Regions from separate parts of the Rhodoferax sp. MLSD5-FHT05B10 genome, predicted to be linked through region 2. Evidence: riboswitches for the same ligand, from Rfam matches in the RefSeq annotation. Region 2 holds a riboswitch; the other holds the start of a gene.
What was found. Region 2 has a riboswitch for thiamine pyrophosphate ahead of thiC (phosphomethylpyrimidine synthase ThiC). Riboswitches for the same ligand answer to the same signal wherever they lie in the genome.
Positions count from the first base shown of each region.

Region 1: another riboswitch for thiamine pyrophosphate. It lies ahead of AC1Q5W_RS08750 (purine-cytosine permease family protein); the one in region 2 lies ahead of thiC (phosphomethylpyrimidine synthase ThiC).

Region 1 covers NZ_JBXAFT010000004.1:326,563-337,686, forward strand. Annotated here, with positions in the region: gene AC1Q5W_RS08735 (ATP-binding protein) at 1-570, opposite strand, end outside; gene AC1Q5W_RS08740 (response regulator) at 567-1,202, opposite strand; tRNA gene AC1Q5W_RS08745 (tRNA-Arg) at 1,544-1,619, shown strand; TPP riboswitch at 1,643-1,756, shown strand; gene AC1Q5W_RS08750 (purine-cytosine permease family protein) at 1,819-3,126, shown strand; gene thiD (bifunctional hydroxymethylpyrimidine kinase/phosphomethylpyrimidine kinase) at 3,110-3,967, opposite strand; gene thiE (thiamine phosphate synthase) at 3,964-4,626, opposite strand; gene thiM (hydroxyethylthiazole kinase) at 4,641-5,474, opposite strand; gene AC1Q5W_RS08770 (c-type cytochrome) at 5,667-6,155, shown strand; gene AC1Q5W_RS08775 (DUF2946 family protein) at 6,290-6,844, opposite strand; gene AC1Q5W_RS08780 (YheT family hydrolase) at 6,837-7,907, opposite strand; gene AC1Q5W_RS08785 (YybH family protein) at 7,953-8,405, opposite strand; gene AC1Q5W_RS08790 (LemA family protein) at 8,523-9,116, shown strand; gene AC1Q5W_RS08795 (TPM domain-containing protein) at 9,132-10,013, shown strand; gene AC1Q5W_RS08800 (TPM domain-containing protein) at 10,013-10,528, shown strand; gene AC1Q5W_RS08805 (F0F1 ATP synthase subunit epsilon) at 10,582-10,998, opposite strand; gene atpD (F0F1 ATP synthase subunit beta) at 11,052-11,124, opposite strand, start outside.
Region 2 covers NZ_JBXAFT010000007.1:139,338-150,461, forward strand. Annotated here, with positions in the region: gene AC1Q5W_RS12940 (isovaleryl-CoA dehydrogenase) at 1-358, shown strand, start outside; gene AC1Q5W_RS12945 (LTA synthase family protein) at 358-2,379, shown strand; gene can (carbonate dehydratase) at 2,434-3,102, shown strand; gene aceK (bifunctional isocitrate dehydrogenase kinase/phosphatase) at 3,176-5,014, shown strand; TPP riboswitch at 5,046-5,146, shown strand; gene thiC (phosphomethylpyrimidine synthase ThiC) at 5,232-7,106, shown strand; gene AC1Q5W_RS12965 (FAD-dependent oxidoreductase) at 7,136-8,185, shown strand; gene thiS (sulfur carrier protein ThiS) at 8,182-8,409, shown strand; gene AC1Q5W_RS12975 (thiazole synthase) at 8,414-9,307, shown strand; gene thiE (thiamine phosphate synthase) at 9,313-10,125, shown strand; gene AC1Q5W_RS12985 (tetratricopeptide repeat protein) at 10,147-11,124, opposite strand, start outside.

The DNA of each region.
Region 1 (11,124 bases), on a different contig from region 2:
GGGCATTTCCTGCAAGACGTCTTCAATCAGGGTCGGCAGCGACAGGCGGGCTCCCTGGTTGAAGGCGTCGATCTGGTGCAACTGGGCCAGCTGGTCAAACGCCACCAGCAGGCGGCTCACCCGGTCGGTGGCCTGCCGCACGGCATCGTCCCGCGCCGGCTCGCCCCGTTGCGCGCCGGCAAGCTGGTCGCGCAACACACTCAATTCATGGCGCGTTTCCTGGTCCAGCAACCGGAAGAAGTCGGCGTCGCGTTCCTCCAGTGCCGGCGGGGCGGCCGACGGTTGCACCGGCGTGACAAAAAGGACATAGCCTTTGGGCTCACGCTTGCACAGGTGAATGGCCACGGCTCCGGCATCCGGGAGCGTGCCTATGTCCACTGCCACCGGGGCCTTGAGCGAGCCGTCGGCCACCTGGCGGATCAGCTGCTGGAGTTTGGGCGCTGCCGCCAGGCACAGGCGGATCCAGGGCCGGGCGGCCCGGTTGAAATCGGTGACCAGCCCGTCCGGGTTGAGCTGGATGACCCCTTCGACCATCTGCTCGACCAGGCGCATGTCGAGTTCCAGATTCATGCGGCCTCCCCACCCACCGTGGCAAGTTTGCGCTCCTCGATGTCCATGGCAATGCCCAGCAGCCGCGTGAACGGAACCGGCTTGGGCAGCACAAAGACGCCCGGCGGCACGCCACCCCGGCGCGCAATCTCGTCGGCATCCAGCCCGCTGACCACCGCCAGGGCCATGTGTGCGTAACGTGGCGTGCTTTGCAGGATCTTGAGCATTTCAAATCCGTCAATGCCGGGGATCTTGAGATCGACGATCAGCAGGTCGGGGTTCTCGCGCTCGATCAGCAACAGCGCATTGATGCCGTTGGTGGCCACGATTACTTCGGGCGACATGGGCCACAGGGCCAACGTGGTTTCGTAGAGGCGCAGCAGGTTGGTGTCGTCCTCCACCACCAGCACCTTCAGGCGCCGGATCACCTCCCTCCGCGCGGCGGGGGCGGCGGGCGGCGCCTCGCTCTTGGAGCGCAGCAGCTTTTCAACCGATTCGCGCGTCACACGGCGGTGGCCGCCGGGCGTTTTCCAGGCACTGAGGAGCCCGTTTTCCACCCACAACTGCGCCGTGCCAACGGACACGCCCAGCAACTGGCCAGCCTCGCGTGTGGTGCAAAAAGTTTTTTCAACTTTCCTGGCGGTACTTTTCATGGTGTTCAACAACTAGTCTGGGGATCGCAAATTTCGATTTATTTAAACACATTTTGACATATTTTGACATATTGCTGTCATCCAATCCCCCCTCAACCCGGCCACAGACCGCGACACGCGGTGCTGCCCCGTGCCACAGAGGTCGTCAAAAATCCAGCCCGATAGACCAAGACGCCCTGCCATCATTGCGCAGACAGCTATCAAATCCGTAGCATCTCTGCGCTGGATGACGGTGAGCCCGGATGCCTGCGCAGGCGGCGCGTGACCGGGGCGTGCGCACCGTAAAACAGCCCCTGCGTGGAGATATGCGAAAATACGCGCTGTCGCTGTTTTCAGCGAGTGCGGCTGTAGCTCAGTGGATAGAGTATTGGCCTCCGAAGCCAAGGGTCGTGGGTTCGATCCCCGCCAGCCGCACCAACCGAATTCGGTGTTCGCAAGAACGCCTCCGCTAGGGGTGTTGCTGTTCCGTGCAATGTGCATGGGGCAGCGACTGAGAAAGTCCCTTTGAACCTGATAGAGGTAATCCTCGCGCAGGGAAGCATGTTCCAGAGTCCGGCGCAGCCGCCGCTGCCCGCACTCTCGACCGGCCGACCTGCCTTACTGAGCAATTCGGCCCATGAGCATTCCATCTTATACCGGCGGCAGCACCGCCAACACCGCCCTCACCCCCCTACCCGCCAGCGACCGGCTCTTTGGCTGGCGCGACCATGCGGCCTTGTGGCTCAGCCTGGGCGTGGGCCTGCTGGTCATACAGGTTGGCGCCTACCTGGTGCCCGCGCTGGGCGCCCAGGCCGCGCTGGCCGTCATCGTGGCCGGCTCGGTGCTCGGCGCCGGCCTGCTGGCCTGGACTGCGCGCATCGGCTGCGACAGCGGCCTGTCGAGCGCCGGGTTGATGCATGCCACCTACGGCAGCCACTTTGCGCGCCTGCCGGTGCTGCTCAACATCGTGCAGCTCATTGGCTGGACCACGTTCGAACTGGTGATCATGCGGGACGGCACGGTCGCCATTGCCCGCCAGTCCGGCCACTTTGCCGGCGATACCTGGCCGCTGCTGGCCACCGTGCTGTGGGGCGGGGTGCTGCTGGCCCTGCTGTCCGGCTCCATGGTGAAACTGGTGCGCCAGTTCATCGGCCGCTACGGGCTGCCGCTGGTCATGCTGTCGCTGCTGTGGCTGAGCTGGCAGTTCCTGGCCAAGGCCGACGCCCAGGGGCTGGCCGCGTTGTGGAACCGCCCCGGCGAAGGCGGCATGAGCACTCTGTCGGCGCTGGACCTGGTGATGGCCATGCCCGTCTCGTGGCTGCCGCTGGTGGCCGACTTCGCCCGCCATGGACGCAGCGGCAGCAGTGCGCTGCGCGGCACCTGGTTGGGCTACGCCGTGGCCAACATCTGGTGCTACGCGCTGGGTGTTCTGGTGGCGCTCACCACCCCCAGCACCGACCTGGTGGCGGCCCTGCTGCTCGCCCAGGGAGGCCTGATTGCACTGGGGCTGATCCTGGTGGACGAGGTGGACAACGCCTACGGCGACCTCTACTCGGGTGCGGTGGCCGGCCACAGCCTGCAGCCCCGCTGGGGCGTGCGCGGCTGGGGCATGGCGCTGGCCGTGCTGTGCACCGCCCTAGCGCTGGTGCTGCCCATGCACAGCCTGGAGCCCTTCTTGCTGATGCTGAGTTCGGTGTTCGTGCCGCTCTACGGCGTGATTCTGGCGCGCCTAGCGGGCCAGCCCAACGTGGTGGCGCTGGTCAGCGCCCGCAAGGTGAACGCCAGTGCCGTGGCCATCTGGCTGCTGGGCATTGCCTGCTACCACCTGTGCGCCCAATTCGCGCCCGATTGGGGCTCCGCCTTGCCGACCCTGGTACTGACCTGGGTGCTGGCACGGCTCACGCGCGGGCAGGCGACCCCGGAAGGTGTCAACGCAGCGGCTTAAGCCGCATGGCGACCGGCGCGTAGCCGTGGTTCAGGGGGCCGCCCCCGCCACCGGTACGCACCTCGGCTCCCGCTTCCAGCGCGCCGCGCACAAAGGCGCGCGCGGCCTGCACCGCCTCCAGCAGCGATGCCCCCAAGGCCAGATGCGCGGCAATGGCCGACGACAAGGTGCAACCCGTGCCATGGGTGTTGTTCGTGGCGATGCGGCTCGCGCGCATCCAGTGCGACGCACTGGAGGACGTCAGCAACAAATCACTCACCCCATCGCCCGCCAGATGCCCGCCCTTGAGCAGCACGGCCCGGGCGCCCATGGCCAGCAGTTCGTGCGCGGCGGCTTCCATGTCGCGCTCGCTGACCAGTGGCCGGCCGACCAGCAGGGCGGCTTCGTCCAGGTTCGGCGTCACCACGGTGGCGCGGGGAAACAGTTCGCGCACCAGCACGGCAATGGCCGGGTTGTCGATCAGCACGGCGCCGCTGGTCGCCACCATCACCGGGTCCAGCACCACGGTCTGCAGCGCATGGCGGTCGATGGCGTCGGCCACTGTTTGCACGATGTCGGGCGCGTGCAGCATGCCGATCTTCACGGCTTCCAGGCCGATGTCCTCCACCACGGCGTCGATCTGGTCACGCAGCATCTGCGGCGGCACCCCGTGGATGGAACGCACGCCCAGCGTGTTTTGCGCCGTGAGCGCGGTGATGGCCGTCATGCCATAGCAGCCCAGCGCGGCGAAGGTCTTCAGGTCGGCCTGGATGCCAGCGCCGCCCCCGCTGTCGGAACCGGCGATGGACAGCACGCGGGGATACACATAGCGGTACGCCCCGCCCACAATGGATTCGGTCATGTCTTTTTTTCCACAGAAGAAGTCACCCGGTCGCACACGCCCCGCAAATCGGCGGCCGCAGCGCGGGGATCGGGGGCCGCGCACAGGGCGCTGACCACCGCCAGGCTGTCGGCTCCGGCGCGCAGCACCGCCTGGGCGTTGCCGGCATGGATGCCACCAATGGCCACCAGCGGCAAGGCCGTGGCCGCGCGCACCTGCGCCAGGCCGTCCAGGCCCCAGGCCGTCTTGGTGTCGGTCTTGGTGGGGGTGGCAAAGACCGGGCTCACGCCCAGGTAGTCCAGCGGCAGGGCGGCACTGTCGCGCACGTCGTCCATGGACTCCACCGACCAGCCAATGAACACGTGCGCCGGCAACAGCTGGCGCGCCGCGTGCACCGGCATGTCGCTTTGCCCCAGATGCACGCCTTCGGCGCCGCAGGCCAGCGCGATGTCGATGCGGTCATTGATGATGAGCGGCACGCCATGCGGCGCCAGCAGGGCCTTGAGCGCCTGCGCCTGCGCCAGAAACGCGCGGGTGTCGAGCTGCTTCTCGCGCAGTTGCACGCAGGTGACGCCCCCCTGCACCGCGGCCGCCACCACATCGGCCAGCGGGCGGCCACGCGTGAGCGACTGGTCGGTGACCAGGTACAGGCGCAAGAGGTCGGGATTGAATCGGCTCACTGTGCAGGCCGGCTTTACCAGCTGGCCACTTCGAGCTTGAGCCGCTGTTCGAAGCTGGCCTGGTCAAGCAGCTGCAGGGTGTCGAGCAGGCCCACCGCCATGCTGCCCACGCCCAGGCCGCGTGCCTGGGCCTGTTCGGCCGCCACTTCACCGACCACGCCCAGATAGGCCATGGCGGCCGTGGTGGCGCGCCAGGCATCGGGTTGCACGGCGCAAAACGCGCCCACCAGGGCCGTGGCCGAGCAGCCGACGCCGGTGATCCGGGTCATCCAGGGGTGGCCGTTGGACAGGCGGGCCCAGCGCTTGCGCGCGTCCAGGATGTGGTCCACCGCGCCACTGACACACACGGTGCCCTGGGTGCGCTGCGCCAGCGCCTGGGCGGCACCCAGCGCATCGCCAGCGGCGGCACTGCTGTCGACTCCGCGCGTGCGGATGGCGGCGCCAGCAGTGCTCATGATCTCGGAACCGTTGCCGCGGATGACGGTGGGCGAGGCCACCGCCAGCAGCGCCTCCAGCGTCTGGTTGCGGTACGGTGTGGCACCCGCGCCCACCGGGTCCAGCACGCTCGGAATGCCACGCTGTGCGGCCGCGGCGAGTGCCAGCTTCATGCTGTCCACCCAGTAGGGGTCCAGCGTGCCAATGTTGAGCACCAGTGCCTGGGCAATGCCCACCATGGCAGGTACCTCCTCGTGGGCGTGGGCCATGACGGGTGAGGCGCCGGCGGCCAGCAGCACGTTGGCGTTGAGGTTGATCACCACCAGGTTGGTAATGCTGTGGACCAGCGGCGCGCGTTCGCGCACGGCCTCCACATCGGACCAGAGATCGGCAGCACACAGGGAAGCAGTCATTTTTTGCACCGGAATAAAGGGGGGCATGGCGCGCCGGGTGTTCCGCTGGCAGCCACAGGAAGAGTCTGCGGGGATTATCGCGGACTTGGGCTGCGCGACGGGCTGGCCGGCGCGCGCCCGCTCCTGCAGGTTTGGGTTGCCGGCCGCTATAATCAGCCGCTGTTTCAAAGCCCCAGACATTCCGAGGACACCATGAGCGAACACAGCGGCCCCATCAAAACCCCCAAGCAATTGTTGTCAGCCGCATTCTTTGCGTTTGTGGTGCCCATTTTCGTGATCATTGGTCTGGTGTACTCCGTGACGTCGGGCAACAAGCCCGCCGCCGGCGCCGTGAACCCGGAAAAGGCACTGGCCGAACGCATCCAGAAGGTGGGTATGGTGGAAATCCGTGACGCCAACCGCGAAATGAAGACTGGCGAACAGGTCTTCAAGGCCCAGTGCTCGGCCTGCCACGCCACCGGTGCAGCGGGCTCGCCCAAGTTCGGCGATGCCGCAGCCTGGGGCTCTCGCATCAAGACCGGCTTTGATGCGCTGTTGAATTCCGCCATGAAAGGCAAGAACGCCATGGGCGCGCAGAGCGGCGGTGATTTTGACGACTTTGAAATTGCCCGCGCCGTGGTCTACATGGCCAACGCTGGCGGCGCCAAGTTTCCCGAGCCCACCAAGCCCGCTGCCAAGTAAGCGCGCCCTGGCCCCCAGCCCCAAAAAAGCCGACGGTACCGTCGGCTTTTTTTTATTGCCTGTTTGCGGGCCCTTGCCGCCCCGTTTTTCAGGCTAAAAACAGTGCATAGCTCCCGCCAACATTGCGCAGATAGCTACTGTTTTTGTAGCGTCGCCGCTCGCAACCCTGCCGGACTGGGCACATAGCCGTAGCGGGCTGGCAGGTCCTCGCGGCGGACTTCCTGCACCGTCCAGGCGCCGGACTCCACCGCCAGCGCAGCCTGCCCCACGTCCTGCGTGTGGACCAGGCCCAGGCCCAGCGGGGTCTCCAGGTAGAGCCAGCCGGCTTCGTCCATCAGGCAGGCCGTGCACGTGGTGGCCTGCCCGGTGTGGGCGTGCAGCGAGAAGTCGGGTTGTACCCGCCACACCCAGGGCGTGGCCTCCAGCTCCACATACACGCGCTGGGGCCCGTTCTGGAAGTACCAGCACCCCTGGTCGTCCCGGCCATAGTTGCGCTGGATGAAGTCAATCAGCTTCTCGTGGCGCAGCTGGGACCCTTTGGCGCCGGGGCGCCCGCTGGCAAAGGCGCCCAGCGCCTGCACCGGGTCGTCGCGCATGAACCAGTTGCCCCGCGCATCCAGCCCCAGCCAGCCGTAGCAATCGGGCACGTTGGGCCATTTGGCCATGGCCTGTCGAACGATGTCATCCATGGTGTTCTTTCAATGAAGGAGAGACATGCTGCAGCAGCCAGCGGCCGACCGTGTCGGGCAGGGCGCGCACATGGCCGGGCCAGCGCCCCTGCGGGAAGCCGACATGGCCGCCGTGCGCCGGCTGCCACAGCGTGACGTGCGTGCCGGCCTCGTGCTGCAAGGGCAGACAGCCGGCCGGCACGAAGGGATCGTTGCGGGCATTGACCACCAGCGCCGGGACGCGGATGCGGTGCAAATGGGGTTTGGCCGAAGCCCGGCGCCAGTAGTCTTCCGTGTTCCTGAAGCCATGCAGGGGCGCGGTGAACACGTTGTCGAAGGCGTAGAGGTCCCGGGCGGCCAGCAGCGCCGCACGATCGAACAAGCCGGGGTGTTGGGCGAGTTTTTGCAGCGCCTTGGGCTTCATGGTCTGCAGGAACATGCGGGTGTAGACCAGCCGGTTGAAGCCCCGGCCGATGGCATGGCCGCCAGCGGCCAGGTCGATGGGCGCACTGATGGCGGCCACCGCGCTGACGGTGCGCGCGGCCGCATCGCCCATCTCCTGCGCCCAGCGCAGGAGCGCATTGCCGCCCAGCGACACGCCCACGGCGACGATGGGGCCACGGTGCGCCTGGCGCAGGCGCTGCAGCACCCAGCCAATTTCCTCAAAGTCGCCCGAGTGGTAGGCGCGGGGCCCCAGGTTGATCTCACCACTGCAGCCACGAAAGTGCGGCACCGCATACGCCATGCGCAGCTCGCGGGCGTAGCCGGCAAAGGCCTGGGCATAGTGGCTGGCCGAGGAGCCTTCCAGGCCGTGGAACAGCACCAGCAGCGGTCGGGCGCCGGCCGCCGTTGTGCAGGACGCTTGCGGCCGCCGCGTCGGGTCGCCCCCAGCAAGGCCAGCCCCCTCGGGGGGCGTGGGGGCCGTATCCTCCAGCCAGTCCACGTCAATGAAATCGGCGTCCGGCGTGCTCCAGCGCTCGCGGCGGTAGACCGGCAATGGGCCCGACACCCGGCGGGCGTACAGTGCCGGCCAGATGGTCTGCAGGTTACCGCCGGGCAGCCAGCGTGGCGCTACGTAATGCATAGCTGTTCAGGCAATTGAAACAAGGGTTTCCACGCTATTTGACCTTCAATGCAGCACCTTGGGAGGCTGCTCGATCTCCTGCACCTCGCCTTGCGTGCCGGGGCTGGCGTGGTGCACCACCATGCGCCAGCCCTGCGGGGTCTTGTGGTAGACATTGGTCACCAGCACGTGGGCGTGCACCGGGCCTTCGTCCGTCAGCACCTCCACCCGCTCCTGCAGGGTGTGCACGGCGCTGGCCAGGGAGTCGACCCGCCGGATGGCTTCCGGACGGATCTGGATTGCGCCCCCGTGCGCAAACAGGGCGTCGAAGGCGGCGCGGATGGCCCCCGCCCCCACAACGCGCGGGCCGCCCGGGTGAATGCACACGATGTCATCCTCATCGGCCCAGCACGCCATGAGTTTGTCGAGATCGGCCGTCTGCAGCGCCTCGTAGAACGCGGCTTCGATATCGTCTGGCGTGCCTCCCAGGGAGGCGACTTGCTGGCGGGCTTTGGGCATGGGGCAGGGAAAGTGGTTGCAACGCCCATTTTGCCGCGTTTGCCCGGCTGGCGCCCGCCCACTTGATGGCGCGGGCGGCAACCCCATGTATGCTACGGGTGCACAACCCCGTAGGAGATGGTGATGAAGACTTGGATCCTGGCCTTGCTGTCGGCGCTGGCACTGTCCGGCTGTGGCTACAACGACTTCCAGCGACTGGACGAACAGACCAAGTCGGCCTGGAGCGAGGTGCTCAACCAGTACCAACGGCGGGCCGATCTGGTGCCCAACATCGTGGCCACCGTCAAGGGGGAAGCCAATTTCGAGCAGGAGACCCTGACCAAGGTGGTGGAGGCCCGTGCCAAGGCCACATCCATCCAGGTGACACCCGAGACCCTGAAGGACCCGCAGACCTTCCAGAAATTCCAAGCCGCACAGGGCGAACTCAGCAGTGCGCTCAGCCGCCTGATGGTGGTCAGCGAGCGCTACCCGGACCTGAAGGCCAACAAGGGCTTCAGCGATTTGCGGGTGCAGCTGGAAGGCACGGAGAACCGCATCACCGTGGCCCGCAACCGCTACATTCAGGCCGTGCAGGAGTACAACGTGCTGGCCCGCAGCTTCCCCAGCAACCTGACGGCCATGGTGTTCAGCTACCAGCCCAAGCCCGCCTTCAGCGTGCAGAACGAAGCCGCCATTACCGCCCCGCCGGTGGTGGACTTCAACAAGAAATAAGCGCCAGCGCCCGCCATGGCATTGCTGCGCGGCTTTCTCGTCTTGCTGCTGAGCCTGCTGGCCGGTCTGGCCGGGGCCCAGGGCGTGCTGCCCGTGCCGGCATTGTCGGGGCACGTGATCGACAGCACTGGCACGCTGAACGCTGCCCAGCAACAAGCCCTGGAGAGCAAACTCAGCGCCTTTGAGGCCCGCAGTGGCTCCCAGGTGGTGGTGCTGATGGTGCCCACCACCCAGCCGGAGGACATTGCCAGCTACGCCAACCGCGTGGGCGACACCTGGAAGATCGGCCGCAAAGCAGTTGGTGACGGCCTGCTGCTCATCGTCGCCAAGGACGACCGCAAGCTGCGCATCGAGGTGGCCAGGGCCCTGGAAGGCGCCGTCCCCGACCTCGCAGCCAGCCGGATCATCAACGAGGCCATCACACCGCGCTTCAAGCAGGGCGACTTTGCTGGCGGAGTGGATGCCGGGGTGGACCAGATCATGGCGCTGATCACGGGCGAGGCCCTGCCGGAACCCGCCCCATCCGGCGGACGCAACGACACCGGTTTCCAATGGCAGGACCTGGCCATGTTCCTGTTCTTTGCCGTCATGATTGGCGGCTCCATCGCCCGCCAGGTGCTGGGCAACAAGCTGGGCTCCGTGGTGACGGGCGGTGTGGTGGGCGGCATCGTCCTGCTGCAGACCACCAGTGTCCTGCTGGCCCTGCTGGCCGGGGTGGTGGCACTGGTATTCACCCTGGTCGTCAGCGTCGTACGCAGCCGCCCGGGGGGCGGCGGATTCGGCGGCGGCATGGGCTCGGGCGGCGGTTCCGGCTGGAGTTCCGGTTCGGGCGGCGGCGGGTTCAGCTCCGGAGGGGGCGGCAGTTTTGGGGGCGGCGGCGCCTCGGGAGGATGGTAATGTTCCAGCGAATCGCGCGCCTGCTCAAGCACCGCTGGATGGACGATTCCCACCGTACCGTGGGGCCGGTGGTCGTGCAGCGGCTGATGCAGGGCGTAGCTGCCAGCGAGCGCCACCACAGCGGCCAAATCCGCATCTGCATTGAGGCGGGCTTGCCCAACAGCTACCTGCTGCGCCCGGACAGCATGGCCGCCCTGACGCGCCAGCGGGCGCTGGCCCAGTTCGGCAAGTTGCGCGTCTGGGACACCGAGCGCAACAACGGCGTCCTGATCTATCTGCTGCTGGCCGAGCACGCCATTGAGTTGGTAACCGACCGGGGCTTGAACCAGCACGTCAGCCCCGCGCAATGGCAGGCCATTGTGCAGCGCCTGGGCCACACCCTGCAGGCGGGCGATTTTGAAGCCGGTCTGAGCCAGGCCCTGGGCGAAGTGTCGGCCCTGCTGGCCACCTACTTTCCCCAGCAGGCCGGCGACGCAAACCCCAACGAGCTCCCGGACCGCCCCACGCTGGTGTGAGTCCCAAAAACAAAACCGCCCGAAGGCGGTTTTGCAAGTTGGGCGTGTGCCGCTTATTTTTTCTGGCGGAACTTGCGCAGCGCAGCCAACTGGGCCGCCATGATGGCGAGTTCAGCGGTGGCGCGGGCCAAGTCGATCTCGCTCTTGGCGTTCTTGAGCGCTTCTTCAGCCGCGGCCTTGGCTGCGTTGGCCTTCTCGTCGTCCAGATCCTTGCCACGGATAGCCGTGTCAGACATGACCGTGACGCAGTCGGGTTGCACTTCCAAAATGCCACCGGCCACGAAGACAAACTCTTCGGTGCCGTCGGCCTTTTCGATGCGCACCGAACCAGCCTTGATGCGGGTGATCAGGGGCGTGTGGCGGGGATAAATGCCGAGCTCGCCAGCCTCTCCGGGAAGCGCCACGAATTTGGCTTCACCGGAGAAAATGGACTCTTCAGCACTGACCACGTCAACATGGATGGTGGACATAGGGTTTCCTTTTGCCGTTCAGGTGCAATCAGTGAGATCTGCGTTACGCAGCATCAAACCTTCTTGGCCTTTTCGATGGCTTCGTCGATGGTACCGACCATGTAGAAAGCCTGTTCGGGCATGTGA
Region 2 (11,124 bases):
GCAGTTTGGCCAGAGCATCGGCGAGTTCCAGCTCATCCAAGGCAAGGTGGCCGACATGTACACCGTGCTGCAGGCCGGCCGTGCCTTTGCCTACACCGTGGCCAAAAACCTGGATCTGCTTGGGGCTGAACACGTACGTCAGGTGCGCAAGGACTGCGCTTCCGTTATCCTCTGGACGGCCGAAAAAGCCACCTGGATGGCCGGTGAGGGCGTGCAAATCTACGGCGGCAACGGCTATATCAACGAATACCCGCTGGGGCGCCTCTGGCGCGACGCCAAACTGTACGAAATTGGTGCGGGTACCAGTGAAATCCGCCGTATGCTTATAGGCCGAGAGTTGTTCGCCGAAACCATGTAATGAAGTCTGCCGCTGCCCGCCACCTACGATCTTTTTTCCACGGCTCCCTGCGCGGTTTTCTCCGCGGCTTGATGCGTGCGTGGGTCCTGGTGGTACCGCTGGTGGTGGCGCTCTCGCTCATCCGGCTCGGGCAGCTGGCGTACTTCTGGCCCAGTGGCTACCACGTGGCCGCGGCGGACGTCACCAGCGTGCTGGTGCAGGGCTTCCGCTTTGACCTGAAGGTCAGTGCCATTGCCGGCTTCCTGCTGCTGCTGGTGCTGCCCTGGGTCTCGGGCAAGACCAACGGGCGCATCGCCACCGGCGTGGCGTTCGTGTACGTGATGCTGTCGCTGGTCAACCTGCATTACTTCGGTTTCTACAAGACACCCATCGACTCGCTGGTGTTTGGCCTGGTCGAAGACGACACGGCCGCCGTGCTCAAGACCATCTGGCACGATTTCCCGGTGATCTGGACCCTGCTGCTGGCCGCGGCGCTCACGGTGGCCTCGGTGGCGCTGCACCGCCGTCTGGTGCGCCACCTCAACCCGGATGCACTGCTGCAAACCCGGCACCTGGCCATCAAGCTGGTCCTGGCGGTCGTGGTGTTCTTTGCGCTGGTGTTTGCCGGCAAGGGCACCATCCGCGAGATGGCCTTGCAGCGTCAGCACCTCACCGTTACCACCTCCCAGTTCCTGAACGACATGGTGCCCAACGGCGTCATTGCCCTCAAGTACGCGTGGGACAGCCGCCGCGAGTCGCAAAACCTGGCCGATCCGCTGGTGGGCCTGAAGGCCATGGGTTTTGGATCTGCGCAGGCGGCCGCCCAGGTGCTGGGCTTGCCGCATGGTAGCGAGGCCGAGGTCAAGGCAGCCCTGTACCGGCACGATCCGCTGCCTGCCGGAACGCCGAAGAAAAACCTGGTGTTCTTCCTGATGGAGTCCTGGAGCGCCGAGCCCATGCTCTACCAGAGTCCCACGTTCGATGTGCTGGGGCGCCTGGCCCCGACCTTGGACAAGGCCTGCCACTTCTCCAATTTCGAATCGGCCCAGCCAGGTACCCACCCGGCCCTGGAGGCCATCATGTTCTCATCCCCCATCACCCCGCTCACCATGGGCGATGCGGGGCGCAAGCCCATGGCGTGGTCGGTGGCCGAGGTAGCCAAGCATGCGGGCTACGACACCTTGTTTGTCACCTCGGCGCGCTCGGGCTGGCGCGATCTGAACCGCGTGCTCAAGATCCAGGGGTTTGATGAAGTCATCGACGCCAACAACCTCAAGGAGGCCTACCCCGATGCCACCGTCGGCCTCTGGGGCGTCTGGGACAGCTATGTCTACAGATACGTGGAAAAACGCATGGCCGCGCAGCCCAAGGACCGGCCGCTGTTCGTCTTTGTGCTGACCTCGACCAACCATCCGCCGTATGACCTGCCCAAGGACTACCAGCGCGTACCGCTCGACATGTCGCAGTGGAAAGGGGAAACCAGCTCGGACACCCTGGCACTCAACCTGGACACCTATCGCTACGCGCACGACCTGCTGGGCGGCTTTGTGCAAGACATGCAGAAGGGCCCGTTCAAGGACAACACCATCATTGCCGCCACCGGCGACCACAATGTGCGCTCCTTTGGCATCTATGCCGACGCGCACCGGCGTTACCTGATGCGCCAGGTGCCTTTTGTCATCTGGGGCAACCATCTGCAGTGCGGCAACCAGCTCACCCAGCCAGCCAGCCAGCGCGACATGTTCAACACCCTGTTTCCCCTGGCCGGGATTGAGGGTGGCTATGTGAATGCCGGGCGCAACCTGCTCAAGCCGCTTCCCGCCCAGCCGGATCCGATGAACATGCCCCGCGGCCTGTTCTTTTCCGGCGAAGCCCGCAACGCCCAGGGAATGTGGCAGCTGGGCAACCCCAAATCATTTGTGTGCACGCCCGCCCGCGGGGACAGCGGCACACCGTGCGAGTTCAATGCGCTGGACGATCAGCAGGAGCGCGCCCGCTATGGTCTGCTGGACTGGAACGTGCGCAGCTCGCTCAAGAAGTAACCCGGTGGCGGGGGCCGCAAAACGGTCTTCGCCCCAACTGACCAGAAGGAAACTATGCCAACCAAACTCAGTGACTTGTTCGCCCACAACCGTGCCTGGGCCGCGCGCATGGAAGCCGAGCGCCCGGGGTTCTTCACCGGGCTGAAGGCCCAGCAGAATCCCCGCTACATGTGGATTGGCTGCTCCGACAGCCGGGTGCCGGCCAACCAGATCACCGGGCTGGAGCCCGGCGAGATCTTCGTGCACCGCAACGTGGCCAACGTGGTGGTGCACTCCGACCTCAACGCCCTGTCCACCATCCAGTTCGCCGTGGAGCGGCTCAAGGTGGAGCACATCATGGTGGTGGGGCACTACGGTTGTTCCGGTGTCAAGGCCTCGCTGGAAGGCGCACGCATTGGCCTGGCCGACAACTGGTTGCGCCACGTGCAGGACGTGCGCGACCGCCACCGCGACATTCTCGACGTGATTCCCGAGCACGGCCGCGCCGACGCGCTGTGCGAGCTCAACGCCATCGAGCAGGTTGTCAACGTGGCGCTCAGCACGGTGATGCAGGACGCCTGGGCCCGGGGCCAGAACGTGACCCTGCACGGTTGGGTGTACGGCATACACGACGGCTTGTTGCAGGACTTGCACATGACCGTCACCCGCACGGACGACCTGGAAACTCTGTACCGCCAGGCCATCTCGGGAGTCCGGCTGTTGCCGCGGCATGCCGTAAATTAACAGTAAAAACAGGCCCCGGCCACCGGTCTGCTTGCGCAGACAGCTATAAAAACAATAGCGAAAGCTGAGAGATATGTTTCCTACCCGCCTGGACTCCTCGGTTGCCTACGACATCGCCAAGGCGATGCTCGACGGCTTCAACCGCCACTACCGCCTGTTCCGCACCGAATCGGCGCGCGCCAAGCACCGGTTCGAGACGGCCGACTGGCACGGCCAGCAGCGGGCCCAGCGCGAGCGCATCGAGTTCTACGACCTGCGCGTCAAGGAATGCTCCCGGCGGCTGGAGCGCGAGTTCAAGGCGGGCGAGCAGCCCATGGACGTGTGGCACCAGGTCAAGCTGCACTACATCGGGCTGCTGGTGGACCACCACCAGCCCGAGCTGGCCGAGACCTTCTTCAATTCGGTCACCACCAAGATCCTGCACCGCAGCTATTTCCAGAACGATTTCATCTTCGTGCGCCCGGCCATCAGCACCGAGTACATCGAAAACGGCGAGCCTGAATCCCGCCCCACCTACCGCTCCTACTACCCCACCCGGGAAACCATGCACGCGGTGCTGACGCGTATGGTGACCGATTTCGACCTGCGCCGCGACTTCGACAACCTGGAGCGCTACATCACCCTGGTGCAGGCAGCCATGGAGGCGCGGCTGGGCCACGTCAAGCTGCGCGCCAACTTCCAGATCCAGGTGCTGACCGGCCTGTTCTTTCGCAACAAGGGCTGCTACATCGTCGGCAAGCTGATCAACGGCTTCAACGAGTTCTCGTTCACCCTGCCGGTGCTGCACAATCGTTCGGGCAAGCTGGTCATCGACACGGCGCTGTTCGGCGAAGACGACCTGCTCATGCTGTTCAGTTTTGCCCGGGCCTATTTCATGGTGGACATGGAAATCCCGTCGGCCTACGTGCAGTTCCTGCGCAGCATGATGCCCAGGAAACCGCGCAACGAAATCTACAACGCACTGGGGCTGGCCAAGCAGGGCAAGACGCTGTTCTACCGCGACTTCCTGCACCACCAGCGCCACTCGTCCGACAAGTTCCGCATTGCCCCCGGCATCAAGGGCATGGTCATGCTGGTGTTCGACCTGCCTTCGTTCCCCTATGTGTTCAAGGTCATCAAGGACTACTACCCGCCGCAGAAGGACACCACCCGCGAGCAGATCGCCGGCAAGTACCTGCTGGTCAAGCAGCACGACCGGGTCGGGCGCATGGCCGACACGCTGGAGTACAGCGAGGTCGCGTTCCCGCGTGACCGCTTCGACGACGAGCTGATCGCCGAAATCGAGAAGTTCGCGCCCAGCCAGCTGGAAATCAGCGACCGCGATGGCGATGGCAAGGTCGAAGTCATCATCAAGCACGTCTACATCGAGCGGCGCATGATTCCGCTCAACATCTACCTGCAAGAGGCCTTTGACGCCGGCGCGGCCGACCCCAACAACCACAGTCCGGCCGCCGAGAGCGCGCGACAGCAGATGGAGCGTGGCGTGGTGGAGTACGGCAACGCGATCAAGGACCTGGTGGCTGCCAACATCTTCCCCGGCGACATGCTGTGGAAGAACTTCGGCATCACGCGCCACGGCAAGGTGGTGTTCTACGACTACGACGAGATCGAGTACATCACCGACTGCAACTTTCGCCGCGTGCCCGCGCCGCGCAACGAGGAAGACGAAATGTCGGGCGAAATCTGGTACCACGTGGGCCCCAAGGACGTGTTCCCGGAAACCTTCGGCCCCTTCCTGCTGGGCAACCCGGCCGTGCGCGACGTGTTCATGAAGCACCACGCCGACCTGCTCGACGTGGACTTCTGGCAAGCCCACAAGGACCGCATCCTGGCGGGCCATGTGCACGATGTGTTTCCATACGATCGGGAGCGGCGGTTCAAGCACCTGCGTCCCGAGGTACCGGTGGCCTAGGTTTGGCGGCGGTGGCTGTTTGGCGTACACTCAGCCCCGCCCGGGGTGCGCAGTGGTTGCGCTGAGATGGATGCCAAACCCGTGAACTTGATCTGGTTCATACCAGCGTAAGAAGTGCAGTGCTGCCAAGGCCCTCGGGCCGTTCGGGCAGCGTCTTTTTCGGGTTTGCGGGGCTGGTGTTGGTCTTGTCTTCGGGTTGCAACCAGGAGATGCCACCATGAATGCACCCGACAAGCTAGCCCAGTTCATTCGCCTCACCCGCGAACCGCTTCCCGCTTCCACCAAACGCTACCTGCAAGGCAGCCGGCCTGACATCCAGGTGCCGCTGCGCGAAATTCTGCAGAGCAACGGCGAAGCCGTCACGGTGTACGACACCTCCGGCCCCTACACCGACCCCGCCGCTACCATCGACGTCCGCCAGGGCCTGCCCTTGGTGCGCCAGGGCTGGATTACCGACCGGGGCGATACCGAAGCCTACGAAGGCCGCAAGCCCTTTGCCCTGGACGATGGACTGAAGAACGGTGAGACCGATGCCCTGGCCGCCCTGCGCGCCCAGGCCGCCGGCCTGCAACGCCAGCCGCGCCGCGCCAAGCCGGGCGCGAACGTGAGCCAGATGCACTACGCCAAAAAGGGCATCATCACCCCCGAGATGGAGTACGTGGCCCTGCGCGAGAACCAGAACCTGGAATGGGCCGCGCAGTACCTGGGCAACGCCGAGCGCGAAGCGCGTCTGGCGGGCAACAGCTTTGGTGCCAGCATTCCGCGTGTGATGACGCCCGAGTTCGTGCGCGACGAGGTGGCCCGTGGCCGCGCCATCATCCCGGCCAACATCAACCACACCGAGCTGGAGCCCATGGCCATCGGCCGCAACTTCCTGGTAAAGATCAACGCCAACATCGGCAACTCGGCGGTGACGTCGAGCATCGAAGAGGAAGTCGAAAAGCTGGTGTGGTCCATCCGCTGGGGCGCCGACACGGTGATGGACCTGTCCACCGGCAAGAACATCCACACCACGCGCGACTGGATCGTGCGCAACTCGCCGGTGCCCATCGGCACCGTACCCATCTACCAGGCGCTGGAAAAGGTGGGTGGCATTGCCGAAGACCTGACCTGGGAAATCTTCCGCGACACGCTGATCGAACAAGCCGAACAGGGCGTGGACTACTTCACGGTGCACGCCGGCGTGCGCCTGCCCTTCATCCACCTCACGGCCAACCGCATGACCGGCATCGTCTCGCGCGGCGGCTCCATCATGGCCAAGTGGTGCATTGCGCACCACAAAGAGAACTTCCTGTACACGCACTTCGACGAGATGACGGAGATCATGCGTGCCTACGACGTCAGCTACTCGCTGGGCGACGGCCTGCGCCCCGGCTCCAGCGCCGATGCCAACGACGAAGCCCAGTTTGCCGAGCTGCGCACCCTGGGCGAACTCACGCACAAGGCCTGGCAGCAGGACGTGCAGGTGATGATCGAGGGCCCCGGCCACGTGCCCATGCACATGGTGCAGGCCAACATGACTGAGCAGCTCAAGCACTGCGGCGAAGCCCCGTTCTACACTCTGGGCCCGCTGACCACCGACATCGCGCCCGGCTACGACCACATCACCAGCGGCATCGGCGCGGCCATGATCGGCTGGTTCGGCACCGCCATGCTGTGCTACGTCACGCCCAAGGAGCATCTGGGCCTGCCGGACCGCGAGGACGTGAAGGTGGGCATCATCACCTACAAGATTGCCGCCCACGTGGCCGACGTGGCCAAGGGCCACCCCGGCGTGCGGGCACGTGACGATGCCTTGAGCAAGGCGCGCTTCGAGTTCCGCTGGATGGACCAGTTCAACCTCTCGCTGGACCCGGACACCGCCCGCAACTTCCACGACGAAACCCTGCCCAAGGATTCGAGCAAGGTGGCGCATTTCTGCTCCATGTGCGGCCCAAAGTTCTGCTCCATGAAGATCACGCAGGAAGTGCGCGAGTACGCCAAGACCAAGGGGGTGAGTGACGAGCAAGCCTTGGCTGACGGCATGCAGACCCAGTCCGAGGCCTTCAAGGCCGCGGGTGGCGAAATCTACATTCCCATCAACAAGGCCTGAGCCGCGCGCCAGGAAACAGGAGAACCGTGATGCGTATAGCAATTGCAGGCGCAGGCCTGTTGGGACGCCTGCTGGCGCTGGAACTCAGTGGCAAGGGGCACCAGGTCGAGGTGTTTGATGCCGCACGCGACGCCGGACCGCGTGAAACCTCGGGCACCGAGGGTGCGGCCTGGACGGCCGCCGGCATGCTCAGCCCCGTGGCCGAGCTGGACCGGGGCAACGACGACGTGTTCCGCCTCGGACTGCGCTCCTGTGCGCTGTGGCCCGGCATTGCACAGGCCATCGGCATGCCCGGCGTCTGCCATTTCGATGGCAGCCTGCTGGTGGCGCACCGTGCCGACGCGGGCGCTGCCCAGCGCCTGGTGGGCCTGCTGCAGGCCAAGGCCGATGCGGGCTACCAGCCCGAAGCCCTATCGGTGGACGCCCTGGCGGCCCTGGAGGGCAGCGTGCATGGTCCGTCCCTGGCTTGGCTGCTGCCCTGTGAAGGCTACGTAGAGGTGCACAACACGCTGCACGCGCTGCATGCCCAGGGCGAGCGCCAGGGGGTGCGCTGGCATTGGGACTGCCCGGTGCAGCGCGCGGATGGCGGTGTGCTGGAGGTGGGCCGCGCCGGGGAGGCCGAAGTGCGGCGCTTTGACCACGTGTTCGACGTGCGCGGCGTGGGCGCCCGGCCGCAGTTGCCGGTGCGCGGCGTGCGCGGCGAAATCTTCCTGCTGCACGCGCCGGAGGTTTCCCTCTCGCGCCCCTTGCGCCTGATGCACCCGCGCCACAGCGTGTACATCGTGCCGCGCCCGGACCGCTACTTTGTGGTGGGTGCCAGCGAGATCGAGAGCGAAGACCGCTCCAGCGTCTCGCTGCGCAGCACGCTGGAACTGCTCAGTGCCGCGCACAGTGCCATTCCCGCGCTGGCCGAGGCACGCGTCATCCACACCGAGAGCAACTTGCGCCCGGCGCTGCCCGACAACCTGCCGCTGCTGGAGCAGGGCGCCGGCTGCACCCGCATCAACGGCCTGTACCGCCATGGCTGGCTGCTGGCGCCCGCGCTGGTGGAGCAGGCGGTGCAGGGGCTTGCCGCATGACGACCACGCAGCCCCTGCCGCCCACCGTGCGCGTCGTGGTGAACGGCACGCCCCAGTCCACCACGGCTGCCACCCTGCACGACTGGGTGCAGGCCCAAGGGGTCGCGCCCGATGCGCTGGCCACCGCGGTCAACGGCAACTTCGTCCCCCGGACCCAGCGGGCGCAATGCCCGCTGGCCGAGGGCGACACCATCCTGACTTTTCAACCCATTCAGGGAGGCTAGACCCATGACAACGACAGCACCCAAAGACTGGGAGGCCGGGCGTTTTTCGCAGGTAAAGGAGGAGCCCGCGCAGCGGGCGGGGGACACGGAGCAAAACGCCCGGCTTCCCAGGCTCGCTCCGCAAGAATGGCAAATCGGCGGCCGCACCCTCACCAGCCGCTTCTTCCTTGGCACTGCAGGCTACCCTTCGCCGCAGATACTGCAGGAGGCCATTGCGGCCAGCGGCGCCCAGGTCGTCACCGTGGGGCTGCGACGCCAGCTGGCCCATGGCACCCAGGCGGGGGATTTTTTTGCCTTGGTCAAGGTCAGCGGCGCCCACCTGCTGCCCAATACCGCTGGCTGCCACACCGCGCGCGAAGCCATCACCCTGGCGCACATGGCGCGCGAGCTGTTCGGCACGCCCTGGATCAAGCTCGAAGTCATCGGCGACGCCCACACCCTGCAGCCCGACCCGTTCGAGCTGGTGCAGGCCGCCGCCCAATTGGTCAAGGACGGCTTTGAAGTATTCCCCTACTGCCTGGACGACCTGGTGAGCTGCCAGCGCCTGCTGGACGTGGGCTGCACCGTTCTCATGCCCTGGGGCGCACCCATTGGCTCCGGCCAAGGCCTGGTCAACCCCGGCGCCCTGCGCACCCTGCGCGCGCGCCTGCCCGGCGTACCGCTGATTGTGGACGCCGGCATCGGCCGTCCGTCGGACGCGGTGCAGGCCCTGGAGCTGGGGCTGGACGGCGTGCTGCTGAACACCGCCGTGGCCCAGGCCGTGGACCCGGTGCGCATGGCACGCGCCTTCCGGCTGGGCATCGAGGCCGGGCGTCTGGCGTTTGAGGCGGGCGTCATGCCCAAGCAGGACATGGCCGTGGCCTCGACCCCGGTGGCGGGTTACCCCATTTTGCTGTGAACGCCATGGCATCGCACGACACGTTCCCACAGGAGCAGGCGGCGGTCGCTGCCCTGCAGGCCGCAGGCTATGGTGCGGCCGATGCCCGGGTGCTGGCGCACCTGGAGGCCACGGGCCGCTTCCCCGCGCAAGCCGGCCAGCGCAGTGCGGCGTTTGCGCCGCTGCAGCATCCCGCACTGGGGGTGTACGCGGTGGTGGACAGTGCCGCCTGGGTGGGCCGGGTGCTGGCGGCGGGCATCCGCACCGTGCAGCTGCGCATCAAGGACCCGCTGGCCCCCACGCTGGCCGCGCAGGTGGAGCAGGCCATTGCCCTGGCACGCGCCACACCCGGCGCGCAGCTGTTCATCAACGACCACTGGCAACTGGCCCTGCAGCTGGGCGCCTATGGCGTGCACCTGGGGCAGGAAGACCTGGACGCCGTGGACCTGGACGCCCTGTGCCAGGCGGGTGTGCGCCTGGGCCTCAGCACCCACAGCTACGCGGAGGTCGCGCGGGCGGTGGCGGTGCGGCCGTCCTACATTGCCTGTGGCCCCGTGTTTGCCACGCAGTCCAAGGACATGCCCTGGATACCGCAGGGGCTGGACAACCTGCGCTACTGGGCCGCGTTGCTGCCGGTGCCGGTGGTGGGTATTGCCGGCATTGGCGTGGGCAACATGGCGCAGGTTGCGGCCCAGGGTGTGGCTGGCGCCGCCGTGATCACTGCAATCATGCAGGCGGCGAACCCGGAACAGGCCTGCCGGGACCTGATGGCTGCGTTCGCGCGCGGGCAGGGCGCGCGGGTGAGCGGGGTGCCGCTGCGGGCCCGCCCCACTCTGTAGGGGAGCCTGCGCCGGCACCGGCTAAGCGCCGTTCATGATGCGGGTCAGGGCCGCCCCGTAGACGTGGGCTTTCTTGTTGGCCGGGTTCAGCTGGCGCACCCGGTCCAGCAAGTCCCGGGCCTCCTGGGCCAGCTGGGCGTCCTTGCCGGTCTGTTTCATCAGACCCAGCAGCAGCCCGCACAGGTTGACCAGAATCACCTCGCTGTTGGGCAGCTTCTGGGCCGCTCCGCGCAGCAGGTCGGCGCCGCCCTGGAAGTCGCCGCGCTTGGCCAGCTCCACGCCCTCGTTGTTGATGGACACCACCTCTTCCCGCGAGGCCTGGATCAGGGCCTGCCCCTCTTCCTCCAGGTGCTCGCGTTCGAAAACGGCTTCCACGTTGCGGGATAGTTCGGCGTTCTCGTGGTTGTTCTTCACCACCTCGCGCAGCAACCCGCAGGCCTGGTCTTTGCGCCCCAGGGTGAAGAGGGATTTCGCCATTTCCAGCGTCACGTCGGCGTTGACCTTGCCGCCGAGCTGCTCCAGCTGCTGCTCGGCAGCGGCCATGGCGGCCTGGGCCTTCTCCGGCTGCTTGAGCTTGCAGTACACCGCGCACTCGGCGGCGGCCGTCTGGATGGCAGCCTCCGGGTCGTTCTTGAATTCCTTCTTGCTTTGCTCCAGGACCTTCAGGGCCTCGCCGGGCGTGTTGACGTCGGTGTACACGCGGGCCAGACCCGTGTAGACCGCCGCGCTCTTGTGCGGCGAGAACTGGCTGATCTTGATGGTTTTCTCGAACGCGGCCTGCGCAATGTCCAGCGCGCCGTTGCGGTAGGCGGTCTCGCCCAGCAGCTTCTGCCGGGTGGGGGAGTTGGGCGACATGCGTGCGGCATTGAGCAGCACCTGCTGCGCCCGGTCCAGGTCGCCGAGCATGTTGCAGGTCCTGGCCAGCCAGTCCGATGCCTCCATGTACATGGGGCTTTCCTGCAGCACCTGTTCCAGCACTTCCTTGGCGCCCGCGTAGTC